Regions from separate parts of the Janthinobacterium glycogeni genome, predicted to be linked through region 2. Evidence: predicted binding sites of a transcription regulator. Region 2 holds the regulator's gene; the other holds the start of a gene.
The links. Region 2 encodes sigma-54, which starts transcription at its own class of promoters, with help from an activator protein. Its sites were predicted from a motif close to TGGCANGNAANCTGCTTT; they were not measured.
Positions count from the first base shown of each region.

Region 1: the regulator sigma-54 is predicted to act here: its motif matches at 4,301-4,318, upstream of ACQ4W4_RS27345 (beta-propeller fold lactonase family protein).

Region 1 covers NZ_JBNYXP010000024.1:8,089-16,002, forward strand. The annotation lists gene ACQ4W4_RS27330 (PQQ-dependent methanol/ethanol family dehydrogenase) at 1-917, opposite strand, end outside; gene ACQ4W4_RS27335 (DUF779 domain-containing protein) at 973-1,368, opposite strand; gene adh (aldehyde dehydrogenase) at 1,424-2,944, opposite strand; gene ACQ4W4_RS27345 (beta-propeller fold lactonase family protein) at 3,281-4,237, opposite strand; gene ACQ4W4_RS27350 (TonB-dependent receptor family protein) at 4,441-6,576, shown strand; gene ACQ4W4_RS27355 (substrate-binding periplasmic protein) at 6,632-7,465, opposite strand; gene pedF (cytochrome c-550 PedF) at 7,491-7,914, opposite strand, start outside.
Region 2 covers NZ_JBNYXP010000008.1:135,910-143,823, reverse strand. The annotation lists gene ACQ4W4_RS19500 (PTS sugar transporter subunit IIA) at 1-68, shown strand, start outside; gene hprK (HPr(Ser) kinase/phosphatase) at 105-1,040, shown strand; gene rapZ (RNase adapter RapZ) at 1,187-2,050, shown strand; gene ACQ4W4_RS19485 (3-hydroxyisobutyryl-CoA hydrolase) at 2,051-3,136, opposite strand; gene hpf (ribosome hibernation-promoting factor, HPF/YfiA family) at 3,265-3,627, opposite strand; gene ACQ4W4_RS19475 (RNA polymerase factor sigma-54) at 3,697-5,175, opposite strand; gene lptB (LPS export ABC transporter ATP-binding protein) at 5,180-5,935, opposite strand; gene lptA (lipopolysaccharide transport periplasmic protein LptA) at 5,935-6,516, opposite strand; gene lptC (LPS export ABC transporter periplasmic protein LptC) at 6,542-7,153, opposite strand; gene ACQ4W4_RS19455 (KdsC family phosphatase) at 7,196-7,729, opposite strand; gene ACQ4W4_RS19450 (KpsF/GutQ family sugar-phosphate isomerase) at 7,729-7,914, opposite strand, start outside.

The DNA of each region.
Region 1 (7,914 bases), on a different contig from region 2:
TACGCCCACTTGATCTGCCCCGTTTTCACATCCAGCGCCACGGTGGATGACGAGTACAGATTGTCGCCGGGACGCAAGTGGCTGTTCCACGGCGCCGGGTTGCCCGTGCCGAAATACGCGAGCTTGGTCTGCGGATCGTAGGTGCCGCCCATCCAGGTCGAGGCGCCGCCCGTTTTCCACAGGTCGCCCGGCCAGGTCTTGTTCACGGTGCCGGATACGCCGTTATCGATGGCCTTGCCATCCTTGTCGTAGCGGTGGCCCATATGGCCTTCCACCGTCGGACGGCTCCACACGAGGTCGCCCGTCATCGGGTTGCGCGCCTCGACCCGCCCCACGATACCGAATTCGCCGCCCGACACGCCCGTCAGCAGCAAGCCTTCGGCGATCAGCGGTGCGGCCGTCATCGAGTAGCCGGCAGCGTAGTCGTCGACTTTCTCCTTCCAGACGATCTTGCCCGTGTTCTGGTCCAGCGCCACCAGATAGGCGTCGAGCGTGCCGAAAATCACCAGGTTGCCATACAGGGCGGCGCCGCGGTTGACCACGTCGCAGCAGGGCATGATGCCGTCCGGCAAGCGATGCTCATATTTCCACAGCTTGGCGCCCGTTTTCAGGTCGACGGCAAAGATGCGCGAATACGATGCCGTGACGAACATCTTGCCGTTATGAATCAAGGGCTGCGATTCCTGGCCCCGCTGTTTTTCGCCGCCGAACGAGAACGACCAGGCCGGCACCAGCTTGGCCACGGTCTTGTCATTAATCTGCGTCAACGGTGAATAACGCTGGCCCTGCGTGCCCATGCCGAACGACAGCACGCTGGCCGGATTCTTCGCCGTATTGTCGAGCATGGCATTGGTGACATTGCCCACGTCGGCCGCCTGGGCCAGCGATGCCAAACTCAAACCGATGAGTATCCCCATGATTTTTTTCTGCACAATCATCTCCCTCTGTTTTATTAGTATGTGTGTGTAACTCTCAGGTACTTTTTCTGTCGTGCTCATGCGGCTGGGCATGCAACAAGGCACACTCTTCATCGGTGAACAGGCGTGAGCGCGTCAAAAAGCGCTTGCCCGTGCCGTTGTCGAGTGAAAACATGCCGCCATTGCCATCGACCACATCGATAATCAACTGGGTATGCTCCCAGTACTCGAATTGCTCGAGTCCCATGTAGAACGGTGTGCCATTCAAATTGCCGAGATAGATGTCGGTATCGCTGACATCGAACTCGCCCAGCGCATAGCACATGGGCGCACTGCCGTCGCAGCAGCCGCCCGACTGGAAAAACATCAGCGGGCCGTGACGCTGGCGCAACTTGTCCATCATTTCCAGCGCCGCATCGGTGGCGACCACCCTGGCAATTGCTGCACTCATGGCATCCCTTTCTGCGCGCCGCGCCTGGACTACGGGCGCGGCGCCTGTTGCCGGTTTAGAAGAAGCCCAGCGCTTTCGGGCTATAGCTCACCAGCAAGTTCTTCGTTTGCTGGTAGTGGTCGAGCATCATCTTGTGGTTTTCGCGGCCGATACCCGATTGCTTGTAGCCGCCGAACGCGGCGTGGGCTGGATACAGGTGGTAGCAATTGGTCCACACGCGACCCGCCTGGATGGCGCGGCCCATGCGGAAGGCGCGCGAACCGTCGCGCGTCCACAGGCCGGCACCGAGGCCGTACAAGGTATCGTTGGCGATCGCCAGCGCGTCGGCCTCATCCTTGAAGGTGGTCACGGACACGACCGGTCCGAAAATTTCTTCCTGGAAGATGCGCATCTTGTTGTTGCCCTTGAACACGGTCGGACGCACGTAATAGCCGCCTTCCAGGTCGCCCGCCTGCGTGTGGCGCTCGCCGCCGGCCAGCACTTCGGCGCCTTCCTGGCGGCCGATGTCGAGGTAGGACAGAATTTTTTCCAGCTGCTCCTGCGACGCCTGCGCACCGATCATGGTGGAAGCATCGAGCGGATTGCCCTGCTTGATGGCGGCCACGCGCTTCAAGGCCCGTGCGATGAATTTCTCGTAGATCGATTCCTGGATCAGCACGCGCGATGGGCAGGTGCACACTTCGCCCTGGTTCAGCGCGAACATCGCAAAGCCTTCCAGGCACTTGTCGAAATACTCGTCGTCCGCATCCATCACGTCTTCAAAGAAGATGTTCGGCGACTTGCCGCCCAGCTCCAGGGTGACGGGAATCAGGTTTTGCGCGGCATAGCCCATGATCAAACGGCCCGTGCCCGTTTCGCCCGTAAAGGCGATCTTGGCGATGCGCTTGCTCGAGGCCAGCGGCTTGCCCGCTTCCAGGCCAAAACCGTTGATGATGTTCAGCACGCCAGGCGGCAGCAGGTCGCCGATCAGCTCGATCAACACCATGATGGAAGCGGGGGTTTGCTCGGCCGGTTTCAGGACGACGCAATTGCCGGCGGCCAGGGCTGGCGCCAGTTTCCACACGGCCATCAGGATCGGGAAATTCCACGGGATGATCTGGCCCACGACGCCCAGCGGCTCATGGTAGTGGTAGGCATAGGTTTCCGCGTCGATTTGCGCAACGGAACCTTCCTGCGCGCGGATGCAGCCGGCAAAGTAACGGAAATGGTCAATGGCCAACGGAATGTCGGCGTTCATCGTTTCGCGGATCGGCTTGCCGTTGTCGATGGTTTCCGCCGTGGCGATCAGGCTCAGGTTCTGTTCGATGCGGTCGGCGATGCGGTTCAGGATATTGGCCCGCTCGGCAGGCGACGTCTTGCCCCAGGCCTCCTTGGCGGCATGCGCGGCGTCCAGCGCCAGCTCAACGTCTTCCGTCGTGGAACGGGCGATTTCGCAAAACGGCAGGCCGGTGATCGGCGTGATGTTAGGAAAGTATTCACCTTTTACGGGTGCAACGAATTTGCCGCCGATGTAATTGTCATAGCGTTGTTTGAAGGGATTGGCTACGCCCAGTTTGCTGATGTCTGCGAGATTCATGTCGTCCTCTATCGGGTTAATTAGAATGGAATTACTTAATTAAAATCAAACGTCCTGGTACAGATGGGGTGAGTACACGGAGTCTTCCGCAAATGCCGTGCCAGCTCGCCATCCCCCTACAAACTTAGCCGGTTTTACCCCTGTTGCAAGGGCGTGGCGTCAATACCGGTGCGCTTTTCGGCGCATGCCCGGGCTAGAGCTGCGGGGGCGGGCCTGTGTGCGTTGTGAACAAGGTAAAGGCATCCTGTTCCAATCCGGGCCAGCCCTGCGGCATCTCGCCTGCGCCGCTGCACAATGGAACAGGTGTACCAGACTGGAACACCTGTTCCTGTACCGCTACCGAATCACCACGCCCCATGGCAATTCACCGACGGCAATATCGGCCACCTTGCGCGCGCTGGCCGTATCGATGACGGAAACGCTGTTCGAGCGGCCATTGGCCACGTACAGCTTGGCGCCGTCCGGCGTGATGGCCATGTTCCACGGGCGCTTGCCGACGGGAATGGTCGCCGTGACCTGGTTGCTGGCCGTGTCGATCACCATCACCGTGCCGTCGATGCCGTTCGAGACATATACGTGCTTGCCGCCGGGATGGACCACGATGCCATTCGCATTCTTGCCTGCTGGAATGGTGGCAATCGCCTTGCGCGCGGCCATGTCAATGACATAGACGGCATTGACCAGTTCGCATGCCACATAGGCAAGGCCCGAGTCGGGACTGAAACCGATGCCGCGCGGCCGCAAGCCCACAGCGACGGACGCCACCTGGCGGCGTTGCGCCACGTCGATGACATCAACTTGCTCGGCCTCTTCCGCGCTGACCAGCAGCCAGCGTCCATCCGGGCTGAAGATGGCATGTTCCGGGTTGCGCCCTTGCACCTTGATATCGGCGAGCAAGGTGCCCGTGTGGCCATCGAGCAAGGCCACGCTATTGTTTTCCTCGACGGCCACGGCCACGTGACTACCGTCTTGCGAGGCGCTGACGCCTTCGGGCGACTTGCCCAGCGCCACCGTGCGCACGGGCGCGCCGCCCGCGTTGTCGATCAGCAGCAAGGCGCTGCTGGCCGCGTCCGTGACAAACAACTGTCGTCCGGCGGGATCGGCGGCGATGCCGCGCGGACGCTTGCCTGCCGCGATCTGGCGCACCACCTGGTCAGTCGCCGTGTCGATCACGCTCACGGTGCCCGATTTTTCATTGGGGACATAGGCAAACGGAGCGGCCTGGAGGGCAGTACTGGCAAGCGCGGGCAGCAGCCAGCACACCTGGCGCAAGCGCGAGAAGAAGTTGGGCATAATCACCTTTTCAATGAAAAACACAGGAAAAGCGCGCGGTAGCGGCGCCTCTGACAATTGCTGTATGCAAACGCCGTGCCACGGACACGCGTATAATTTCAGCCCACCAATGGAGACATGGCAGGCATATTGCTTGATACACCTACGCAGACCTGCGCCGCGCACGCGACCAAGCAGGCTTTTATTCACATTGGAGAATCCGCATGCAGCATCGTTTCCGCCTGAACACCATCGCCAGCTTGTTTGTCGCCGGCAGCGCCACCCTGGCCCCCCACGTCTTTGCCGCCGAGGCCGCAGATCCGGGCGCACAACTGATGGATACAGTGGTCGTCAGCGGCAGCCGCATCGCCCACCCGAGCCAGGAAGTACCGGCCTCGATCGATGTCGTCGACAGCGCCCGCATCCAGGAGGGCCAAATCCGCGTCAACGCGTCGGAGGCGCTGGCCGCCGTGCCGGGCCTGGTCGTGCAAAACCGCCAGAACTACGCGCAAGACTTGCAAATATCGTCGCGCGGCTTCGGCGCCCGCTCGGCCTTCGGCGTGCGCGGCGTCAAGCTGATCAGCGATGGCATTCCCGCCAGCATGCCGGACGGCCAGGGCCAGGCCGCCACCTTCAACCTCGATACGGCCGAGCGCATCGAAGTGCTGCGCGGGCCATTTTCCGCCATCTACGGCAACCACTCGGGCGGCGTGATCCAGCTGTTTTCCAAGGAGGGGCAAAATCCCCCGTCCGTCGAACTGAATGTGACGGGCGGCAGCTACGGCACCAGCAAGGTCGATCTCTCGGCGCAAGGCCAGGCAGGCGGCATCGGCTACGTACTCGACGGCTCGCGCTTTCGCACGGACGGTTTCCGCGACCACAGCGCCGCCACGCGCGAACAGGCATTCGGCAAGATCACCGTCAAGCCGAATGCGGACAGCAAGCTGACCATCGTCGCCAACAGCCTGCACCAGGGCAACACGCAAGATCCGCTGGGCGTCACCTGGCCCACGTTTGCCGCCAACCCGCGCGCCGGCGAAATCGACACGACGGATACGCAAAACCCGAAACGCACCCTGGCCGAGCGCTACAACACGCGCAAGAGCATCGACCACCAGCAGATCGGCGCCACCTACGAACAGTCGTTCGGCGATGACCGCCTGCATGTGATGGTGTATGGCGGCAACCGCGACGTGATCCAGTATCAGGCTTTTACCAAGGGTTTTCAGGCGCCAGCCAGCCATTCGGGCGGCGTGGTCGACTTCCAGCGTGAGTTCTATGGGATCGACACTAACTGGCTGCACGTGAACCAGCTGGCCGGCGGCAAGCTGAGCACCACCATCGGCATCGACTATGGCCGCTCCAGCGATGACCGCACCGGCTATGAAAATTACATTGGCAATAGCTTTGGCGTAAAAGGCAAGTTGCGCCGCGACGAGCAGAATGTCGTCTCCAGCCTCGATCCCTATCTCCAGGCGGAATGGCAGAGCGGGCCATGGCTGCTCAGCGCAGGTGTGCGTTACAGCAAGATGAAAGTGGCGGTCGACGACCATTACCTTAGTAACGGTAACGATAGCGGCAGCCTGGAGTTCAGCCATACGACGCCGGTGCTGGGCCTGCTGTATAAGCTGACACCGAACGTCAACGTGTACGCCAGCGCCGCGCGCGGCTTCGAGGCGCCCACCTTGAACGAACTGTTTTACTCGGGTACGGCCGGCGGCTTCAATTTCAACTTGAAGCCGGCCACCAGCACCAACCTGGAAGCGGGCGTCAAGGCCAGGATCGCCAACAACACGCATGTGAACGCGGCCGTGTTCCAGATCAAGACCAGCGACGAGCTGGTGGTCGACAAGTCCAGCGGCGGGCGCACCAGCTATCGCAATGCGGGTAAAACCTTGCGCCAGGGCATGGAAGTGTCGCTCGATTCGAACCTGCCGTATGGTTTCACGGCCAAGGTGGCACTGACCAGCCTGCACGCCGTGTATGACCAGGCCTTTGGCGCCGTGCGCGAAGGCAGCCGCTTGCCGGGCGTGCCCAGCGCCAACCTGTTCGCGGAACTGGCCTGGAAAGACACATTCGACCGTGTTGGCGCGGCACTCGAAAGCGTGGCCAGCAACCAGGTGTATGCGGAAGACAGCAACATCGAAAAGCCGGCGCCCGGCTACACGGTATTCAACGCGCGCTTCAACGCTAAGCAAAACGTAGGGAATTGGCGCTTCAAGGAGTTTGCCCGCCTGAACAATCTTTTCGACAAAACCTACGTGGGCTCCGTCATCGTCGGCGACAGCAACAAGCGTTACTATGAAGCGGCGCCGGGACGCAACTGGTTGCTGGGTGTCAGTGCCATGTATTCCTTCTAATTAAAAAGCCCGCGCATCGGAAGATACGCGGGCTTTTTAACGAGAGCAAGCTAAGTCAGGGCCGTGCTTCCTTCACGCCATACTTCTCAAAGATGGTTTTCAATTCGCCGCTAGCCGTCATCTCGTTCATGGCCGCCTGCAGCAACTTGGCCACGTCGAGCTGTTGCTTGCTGACGGCCAGGCCCACGGCCCAGCCAGCACGCGGCAAGCGAGCGAACGCCACTTCGTTCAAGGGGAAAGCGGGATCGCTTTTCAGCACCGATTCGATTTCCGAACGGTTCGCCAGCACGGCGTCGAGCCGGCCCGCCTGCAATTGCTGCAAGGCTTCGGCGGCCGTGTCGAAGATGCGCACGTCGTCACGGTATTTGCCATTGTCTTCCCCCAGCATCAGCATGGCCGCGATCGACACTTTTTCCACGCCGATACGCTTGCCCGCCAGCGAGGTGACACCATCGAATTGCGGCACGGCTTGCGCGCTGCGCGCCAGGCGTACGGTTTCCACGTAGTAAGGCGCGAAGATCTCGACCTTGTCGTTATCCGCCATCAACTTCTTGTCGACCGGTACATGCAGCATCACGTCGGCGGGACCATAACCGAGGTAATGCCCCTTCCACACCATATTGCGCAAATCGTCGTTGAGGTTTTCGCCGGCGGGAAATGGCAGCAAGCTCAGTTTCAGCCCCAGCTTTTTCGCCAGCGCTTCGGCGATGTCGATATCGATACCCACGCCCTTGTCGGAAAACGGCGCGAATTCGTTATACACAGCCACTTTCAGGCTGCCCGACTGCTGCACTTTCTGCCAGTCGGCGCGCGCCGGCGCGGCTGCGCACAGCGCCAGGCAGGCGAGCGATAGCATCGCGCGCGCGCCCCGGAATTGAAATGAACGCATGGGACTCCTTCGTGATCAGTTCGACTTAATTCGATTCGCGGCGCGTTTCCAGATAGGTCTTGATGGCCCACATGGCTTCCTGGTTGAACACGCCCTCGAACGGCGGCATGTACACGGCGCCATTGCGTACTTTACCGTGACGTATAGTCGCCAGGAAATAATTATCCGTTTCCTTGTAGCAAGCCTGTTTCTTTGTCTCATTCTTGATACCGAAACAGTCGCGATCGAGCTGGCGCAAGTCCGGCGCGATGCCGCCCGAGATGGCTTCGATGCCGTGGCAGCGCGCGCAATTCTGGTTATAGGCCGAGGTGCCCACCGTCAGGGCCAGCTTGTTGCCCCGATACGGGTTTTGTTCGAGCCACTTGTCGCCCACCTTGGGCAAGCCCGTAGTGTCGACGCCTTGCGGCGTGACATTGCCGTGCGCATAGGCTTGCGGCAAGGTCAGCAGG
Region 2 (7,914 bases):
ATCCGGAACCGAAATCCGTGCATTCGCGCATCGTCAATTGGCAACCCAGTCTGCAAGCGGCGGGTTAAACTTCAGGTATTCCTCCACTCCTGAAGAAGACTGCCATGTTGCAAACGCCGCTGACGATACAACGCCTGTACGACGATAATCGTGAAAGTCTGCAACTGGGCTGGTTCGCCGGCTTCCCCGGCGGCGAACGCCTGATCTCGGGCGACGTCTCGTCGGCCGCCGACCAGGTAGGCCACTTGAACCTGATCCATCCGGGCCGCATCCAGGTCTTCGGCCACCAGGAAATCAATTACTATCAGCGCCTGAAGGTCAACACGCGCACCCACGTGATCGGCGAGCTGATCGCCGGCGGTCCGCCCGCGCTGATCATCGCGCAAGGGCTGGAAACGCCGCCCGACATCCTCGCCATCTGCGACGAGCAAAACATTCCCCTGTTCTCCACCCCGCTGCCGGCCGCGCAAGTGATCGACTTCCTGCGCGTCTACCTGTCGAAAAAACTGGCGCAGCGCATCATCATGCACGGCGTGTTCATGGACGTGCTGGGCGTGGGCGTGCTGATCACGGGCGATTCGGGTCTGGGCAAGAGCGAGCTGGGCCTGGAGCTGATTTCGCGCAGCCACGGCCTGGTGGCCGACGACGCCGTCGAATTCTCGCGCATCGCGCCCAACATGATCGAAGGCCGCTGCCCTCCCCTGCTGCAAAACCTGCTGGAAGTGCGGGGCCTGGGCTTGCTCGACATCAAGGCCATCTTTGGCGAAACGGCCGTGCGCCGCAAGATGCGTTTGAAACTGATCGTGCACCTGGTGCGCCGCAACGCGCTGGAAGAAGAAGTCGAGCGCCTGCCCTTCCTGTTCCCTACGGAAGACGTACTCGGTCTGCCCGTGCGCAAGGTCGTCATCCCCGTCGCCGCCGGCCGCAACATCGCCGTGCTGCTGGAAGCGGCCGTGCGCAACACGATACTGCAGCTGCGCGGCATCGATACCTTGCAGGAGTTCATGGAGCGGCAACGTTTGGCAATGAGTGGTGACTAATTACCGGGGTCCGACCCGACGGGTCTGACCCCACATTGACGCCCATGGCAACAATTAAACAAGCAATGCTCGAACAATAATTGCAATAATTTGTAAAGATAATTGCCTTGGGAGCAGAGCGCCGATCTTTATTGTATGATCGGTGTATGCATATCGTCCTTATCACCGGAATATCCGGCTCCGGTAAATCCGTCGCGCTCAATGTGCTGGAAGATACCGGCTACTATTGTGTCGACAACCTGCCGCCGGCCTTGCTGCCCAGCCTGGTGCAAACCTTGCTCGACGAAGGCACGCCGCAGCTGGCCGTGGCCGTCGATGCGCGCAGCGCCGAGTCGCTCGTCAGCTTGCCGCACAATGTCGCGCTGCTGCGCGACCAGGGGCACGACGTCAAGGTCATGTTCCTGACAGCCACCACGCATTCGCTGGTAGCGCGCTTCTCGGAAACACGGCGCAGCCATCCGCTGTCCCACGAATTGCGCCCGAACCAGAATCCGGCCAGCCGTCGCACCCTGATCGAGTGCATCTCGGAAGAACGCGAACGTCTGTCGGCCATCGAGCAGCTGGGCCATGTGATCGATACCTCGGAACTGAGCGCCAACAAACTGCGCGCGTGGATCAAGGATATCGTCGCCTCCGAACGCGCGCCGCTGACCCTGTTCTTCGAATCGTTCGCCTTCAAGCTGGGCGTGCCGCTCGATGCCGATTTCGTCTTCGACGTGCGGGCCTTGCCCAATCCCTATTACGACCTGGCCCTGCGCCCGCTCGATGGCCGCGACGCGCCCGTGATCGCCTTCCTCGACGCGCAGCCGAGCGCGCTGGAGCTGCTGGCCGACATCCGCGCCTTCATCGAGAAATGGCTGCCGTCGTTCAAGTCCGACAACCGCAGCTACCTGACGGTGGCCCTCGGCTGCACGGGCGGCCAGCACCGCTCCGTGTACATGGCGGAGCGGCTGGCGCAGTATTTCGGCCCCAAGGAAAGAGTCGTACTGCGCCATCGCGAGCGCTCCTAGTTAATCGAGGTGGCGCAGCGGATGCGCCTGCGCAGGCCAGACGGGCACAAAGAAGCGCGCCACCATGGCCGCGTCGACTTCGTCCAGGCTGGCGGGATTCCAGCGCGGCGCATTGTCCTTGTCGACCACCAGCGCGCGCACGCCCTCGAGCACTTCGCCATGCTCGAAATTGCGGCGCACCACCGTGCGCTCCATGCGCAGGCAATCGGCCACGCCCAGGTGGGCGCCCCGCTGCAGCAATTCCAAAGTCACCGACATCATCAAGGGAGAGCGCAGGCGCATGGCCGCCAGCGCCCTGGCGGCGAATGCGCCATCGTCCTGCGCCAGCGAGGCCATGATGGCCGCCACCGAACCCGCGCTGAAATGGCGGTCCAGCGCCGCGCGCGCCGTGGCCAGGGCAGAAGCGCCCGCCTCGGCCTGAAACGGGGCCGCCAGCGCCTTGATGGCGACCGGCAAGGCCTCGCCCGGCGTCGACTCGAACAGGGCCAGCAGCGCCCCCATCTGCGCCTCGGGCAGGTAGACATCGGCCAGGCCCGTGTACAGGGCGTCGGCCGCGTTGATCGTCAAGCCCGTCAAGCCCAGGTAAAGGCCCAGCTGGCCTGCCAGGCGGGATAAAAAATAACTGCCGCCCACGTCGGGGAACAGGCCGATATTGACTTCCGGCATGGCCATGCGCGTGCGGCCCGTGACGATGCGCAGGCGGTTGCCGGGCCCCGCTTGCGCCACGCCCATGCCGCCGCCCATCACCACGCCATCCATCACAGCGATATACGGTTTCGGATAAAAATGGATCAAATGATTTAAAGCGTATTCTTCCGTAAAGAAATCTTCCAGCAGCGCGCTGCCCCCTTGCGGCGTGGCCAGGCCCGCATCGTAAAAGAAACGGATGTCGCCGCCGGCGCACAGGCCTTTCTCGCTGCTGGAGCGAATGATGACGGCGTCCACCTGCGGATCATCGCGCCAGGCCAGCAAGGCCGCGCTCAGGGCGCGCACCATCTCCAGCGACAGGGAATTCAAGGCTTTTGGACGGTCGAGCACGATGTGGCCCGTGCGGTGGCGGATGGAAATCTGGACGAGGTCGCTCATGGCAGGCAGGAAAGAAGTGAAAGTGCAAACATTCTAGCGCCTGCGCGGGGCACATTGCGTTTCGCTGGACGCAAAAAAGGGCGCAATGTGCGCCCTTAGTTGATCACAACTGCTGGAAGCGGGTGGCCTTAGACGGCGACGACGGCGTCTTCCTCGGAGTTGTCTGGCAGATGCTTGATCGCCTCTTTACCGTGCCCTTGCACTTTGGTTTTGTATTTCATCACTTGCCTATCGAGCTTGTCGATCAGGGTATCGATCGCGGCGTACAGGTCGTGCGCCAGGCTTTCCACATAGACGGTCTTGCCGCTCAAACGCAGGTTGACTTCGGCCTTTTGACGTTTTTCTTTCTCTTTGAGGTTATCCACGGTCAGAATCACGGCGATATCGATGACTTGATCGAAATGACGTTTCACGCGCTCCAGCTTCGTTTGTACGTATTCACGGATGGCTGGTGTCACTTCGAGATGATGTCCGCTGATGGTGAGATTCATACACACTCCTAAAGATGATCGGGTTCGTGCGGTCCATCGACTCCGGCCCGCAGAGGAACCGAAAAAAACTTACAAACACTTACGCAGGCTCACTGGCGGAATTTTTAACGCTTCCCGGTATTTGGCAACAGTACGTCGCGCAATCACCATGCCTTGTTCCCCCAGCATGTCCGCAATCTTACTGTCGGATAAAGGATTTTTAGGGTCTTCTGCTCCTGTCAGTTGCACGATCAATGCCCGTATCGCCGTCGATGACGCTTCGCCCCCCGCTTCGGTGGCGACGTGGCTACCAAAGAAATATTTCAACTCGAACATGCCGTGCGGGGTCAGCATGTACTTTTGAGTTGTTACCCGCGAGATAGTACTCTCGTGTAAACCCAGTGTATCAGCTATTTCACGGAGCACAAGGGGGCGCATGGCAACGGCCCCATGCGAGAAAAAGTTCTTTTGTCTTTCTACTATCGCCTGCGCCACACGCAGGATCGTGTCGAAGCGCTGGCGCATATTCTTGATCAGCCACTTGGCTTCCTGCAACTGTGCGCCCATGGCGCCTTCGCCCTTGCCCTGCTTGAGCAGGTTGGCGTACATGGCGTTCACGCGCAGGCGCGGCATGACGTCGTTGTTCAGGGTCACTTGCCAGCCATTGCGCGCGCGCTTGACGACGACGTCGGGCACCACGTAATCGGACACGTCCGAGGCGAACACGGCGCCCGGATGCGGATTGCACTGGCGAATCACCGTCTGCGCTTCGCGCAAGTCTTCATCGTCGCAGTCGAGGGCTTTTTTCAGCTTGTTGAAATCGCGCTGGGCAAACCAGGCCAGGTGCTTTTCCACGATGACGAGGGCCATGCGCCGCGTCACCATGGCGATGTGCGGCAAGCGCTTGATTTGCAGGGCCAGGCATTCGGATGCATTGCGCGCGCCCACGCCGGGCGGATCGAAACTTTGCAGCAGCGACAAGGCCGTGCGCATCTCGTCGGCATCGATTTCCAGCTCTTCCGGCAGGCGCGCCAGAATGTCGTCGAGCGACTCTTCCAGATAGCCATTATCATCGAGCGCGTCGATGATCAGCTCGACCAGCGCGCGGTCGCGCAATTCAAGCACCGTCACGCGCATCTGCTCCATCAGGTGTTCGCGCAGGGTGCAGTGATGGGCCTCCAGTTGCGGGCGGGAATCTTCGTCGTCGGGCGCCTTGCCCCGGCTCGCTTCGCTCCAGTCGCTGTCGCCGCCATCGGCGGCGGCCGGGCCCTCGCCCGCCTCGCCGTCAAAGGTTTCCACTTCGGCCGGCGCCGCGGGCGCCTCCTGGCCAGGCGGCTGGGGCGGCGCTTCGGCCGGCGCCGCCGTGGAGCTCAAAGCCCCGTCGGACAGCAGGCGCAGCGAACGGTCGAGCGGATCGTCTAGGCGCTCGAGCAAGGGATTGTCCGTCAGCAGTTGCTCGAGTTCCTGGTGCAATTCCAGCGTAGACAATTGCAACAGGCGTATCGATTGCTGCAACTGCGGCGTCAGTGCCAGGTGCTGCGAAGTGCGCAGCTGCAATGATTGTTTCATTGGCTTACATGCGGAAGTGTTCGCCCAGATAGACCCGGCGTACCGACTCGTTCGCGATGATGTCGTCGGGGCGTCCCGACGCCAGTACCGAGCCCTGGTTGATGATGTAGGCACGATCGCAAATACCCAGCGTCTCGCGCACATTATGATCGGTGATCAGCACGCCGATATTGCGCTCCTTCAAGAAGCGCACGATGCGCTGGATCTCGATCACGGCGATCGGATCGACGCCGGCAAACGGTTCGTCGAGCAGCACGAAACGGGGATCGGTGGCCAGGGCACGGGCGATTTCCACGCGGCGGCGCTCGCCGCCCGACAGGGACAGCGCCTGATTCTCGCGCAACTTTTCAATCTGCAAGTCGGCCAGCAGTTTATCCAGGCGTTCCTCGATCTCGGCCTTCTTCAAAGGACGGCCTTCGACGGTCTGGATTTCCAGTACGGCGCGGATATTGTCTTCCACCGTCAGCTTGCGGAACACGGACGCCTCCTGCGGCAGATACGACAGGCCCATCTGCGCGCGGCGGTGGATCGGCAGGCTGGAAATGTCCACGCCGCTGATGTCGATGCTGCCGCCGTCCGACGGCACCAGCCCGACGATCATGTAGAACGAGGTGGTCTTGCCGGCGCCGTTCGGGCCCAGCAGCCCCACCACTTCGCCGCATTCGACTTGCAGCGAGACATCATGCACGACTTGCCGCTTGCCATAGGTTTTTTGCAGTCCGCGAACGATCAGGGTGCTGCCGCAACGGGTATTGTCCATTATTTCGTTCCTGGCGCAGGCGTGGCCGGGGCTTTCTCCGCCGCGGGCGCCTTGGTCTTCGGCTGGATCACCATGCGCACGCTGCCGCCATCGGAGGTGCTGGTGCCGCTGTCGGAATTTTCCATCTTGAATACTTCCTTGCGGCTGTCATACGAGATGAAGGCGCCATTGGCCACGTCGGTCACTTTCGTGCCTTCCAGGCGCGTCAGCTTGGCTTTGGAAAACAGTTTCACCACTTCCGTCTTGTTGTCGTATTCAACACGCTCCGCTTCGCCTTCGACCCACAGGTCGCCGGCGCCATCGCGCTTCTGGCGGAAGGTGGCCAGCTTGCCGGGATCGGCCCAGAAGGTGATGAACTGGTAGCCTTGCGGGTCTTCCGTGATCAGGGCCCGGCCCGCCTTCATGGTCAGCGTGCCCTTGACCAGCACGACGTCGCCCGTCAGGGTACGAATCTGCTTGACGTCATCGACGTGACCGCTACGCGCCGTGATGACGGCTTCCTTCTCGGAATCGGCCTTCTCGGCATGCGCCACGCCCATGAGGGCCAGAGAAAATACGCTCAACAGCAAGATGTTCTTCATAGTATGGTTTCCTTGTTTCATTCTGTCATTTTGCCGCCGCGGCCGGGCGCGGTTTCGGCGGGAGGACCATGCGCAGCGCATTCTGCACTTCCACCACGCCAGTGGCGTTATTGGCCTTCATGCCGATACCATTGATGCGCGAGGCGCCCGTCAGGATATTGACAGGCACGTCCGTTTCCATTCGTTCTTCGTCCGGAAACACCGTCAGCGCTTCCGTCCTGACCGTCAGGTTCTGTGCCTTCGGACTGGCCACGCGGTCGATCACGACCTTGCGGTGCAGTTGCAGCCGGGTATTGTCCTGGTCGATATGCGCCAGTTCCGCATTCATGTTCAACGGCGGCATGCCGGGCGTAAGCTTGCGCACGAAGGGCTGGTCGATATCGGACGAATCGTCGGCCGGATAATGCGTGAGCTTGTTGCCCGATACGATATAGCTGGGCTTACCCGTCAAGTCCATGCGCACCAAGCTGAAATTGGTAATGAAATAGTCGGGCTCATCCAGATGCTTGCTGGCCCTGATGTCCTGGCCATTCTTGTTCATCACTTCAAGCAGCCAAAAGCTGGCCAGCGCGACGACGACCGCGCCCAGCAGGGTAAAAATCATGCGCCAGCGATGGGCGCCTCCTGGCTTACGCATAGGGTTTCACTCTTTCATAGGTCACTGGCGGCAAGGCGCACCTCACTCCAGGAACGGCGCCATGACGCGCGCATAGTTGTCCTGGGCGCGCAGCAGGAATTCGCAGATTTCGCGCACCGCGCCGCGGCCGCCGCCGGCCTGCGTCACATGGTGCGCCAGGCCCTGCGCTTCCGGACGCCCGCCCGGCACGCTGACGGCAAAGCCCACGCGGCGCAGGATGGGCGCATCGATGACGTCGTCGCCGATGTAGCCGCATTGCTCTTCCGTCAAGCCCGTCAGCGCCAGCAGTTCGCGAAACGGCGTCAGCTTGTCGTGACCGCCCTGGTGCACATGGGTAATGCCCAGGTCTTGCGCGCGGCGCGCCGTGATGGCCGAGCGGCGCGCGCTGATGATGGCCGTCTGCACACCCGATTCCTGCAGCAGCTTGATGCCCAGGCCATCATACACATTAAACGTTTTCATCATTTCGCCATCGGGGCCGAAATGCAGGCTGCCGTCGGTGAGCACGCCATCGACGTCAAAGATCATCAGTTTGACCTTGGCTGCGCGTGCCAGATTGTCCGCTACGCTATCCATCAGATCACCTTCGCTTGCGTCAGATCATGGATATGCAGGGCGCCCACCAGCTTGCCGTCGGCATCGACGACCAGCATCTGGTTAATGCGGAACTGTTCCATCACGGCCACGGCATCGACAGCCAGGCGTTCGGGCGCGATGCTGCGCGGCTGCGCATGCATGACGTCGCGGATCGCCACTTGCGT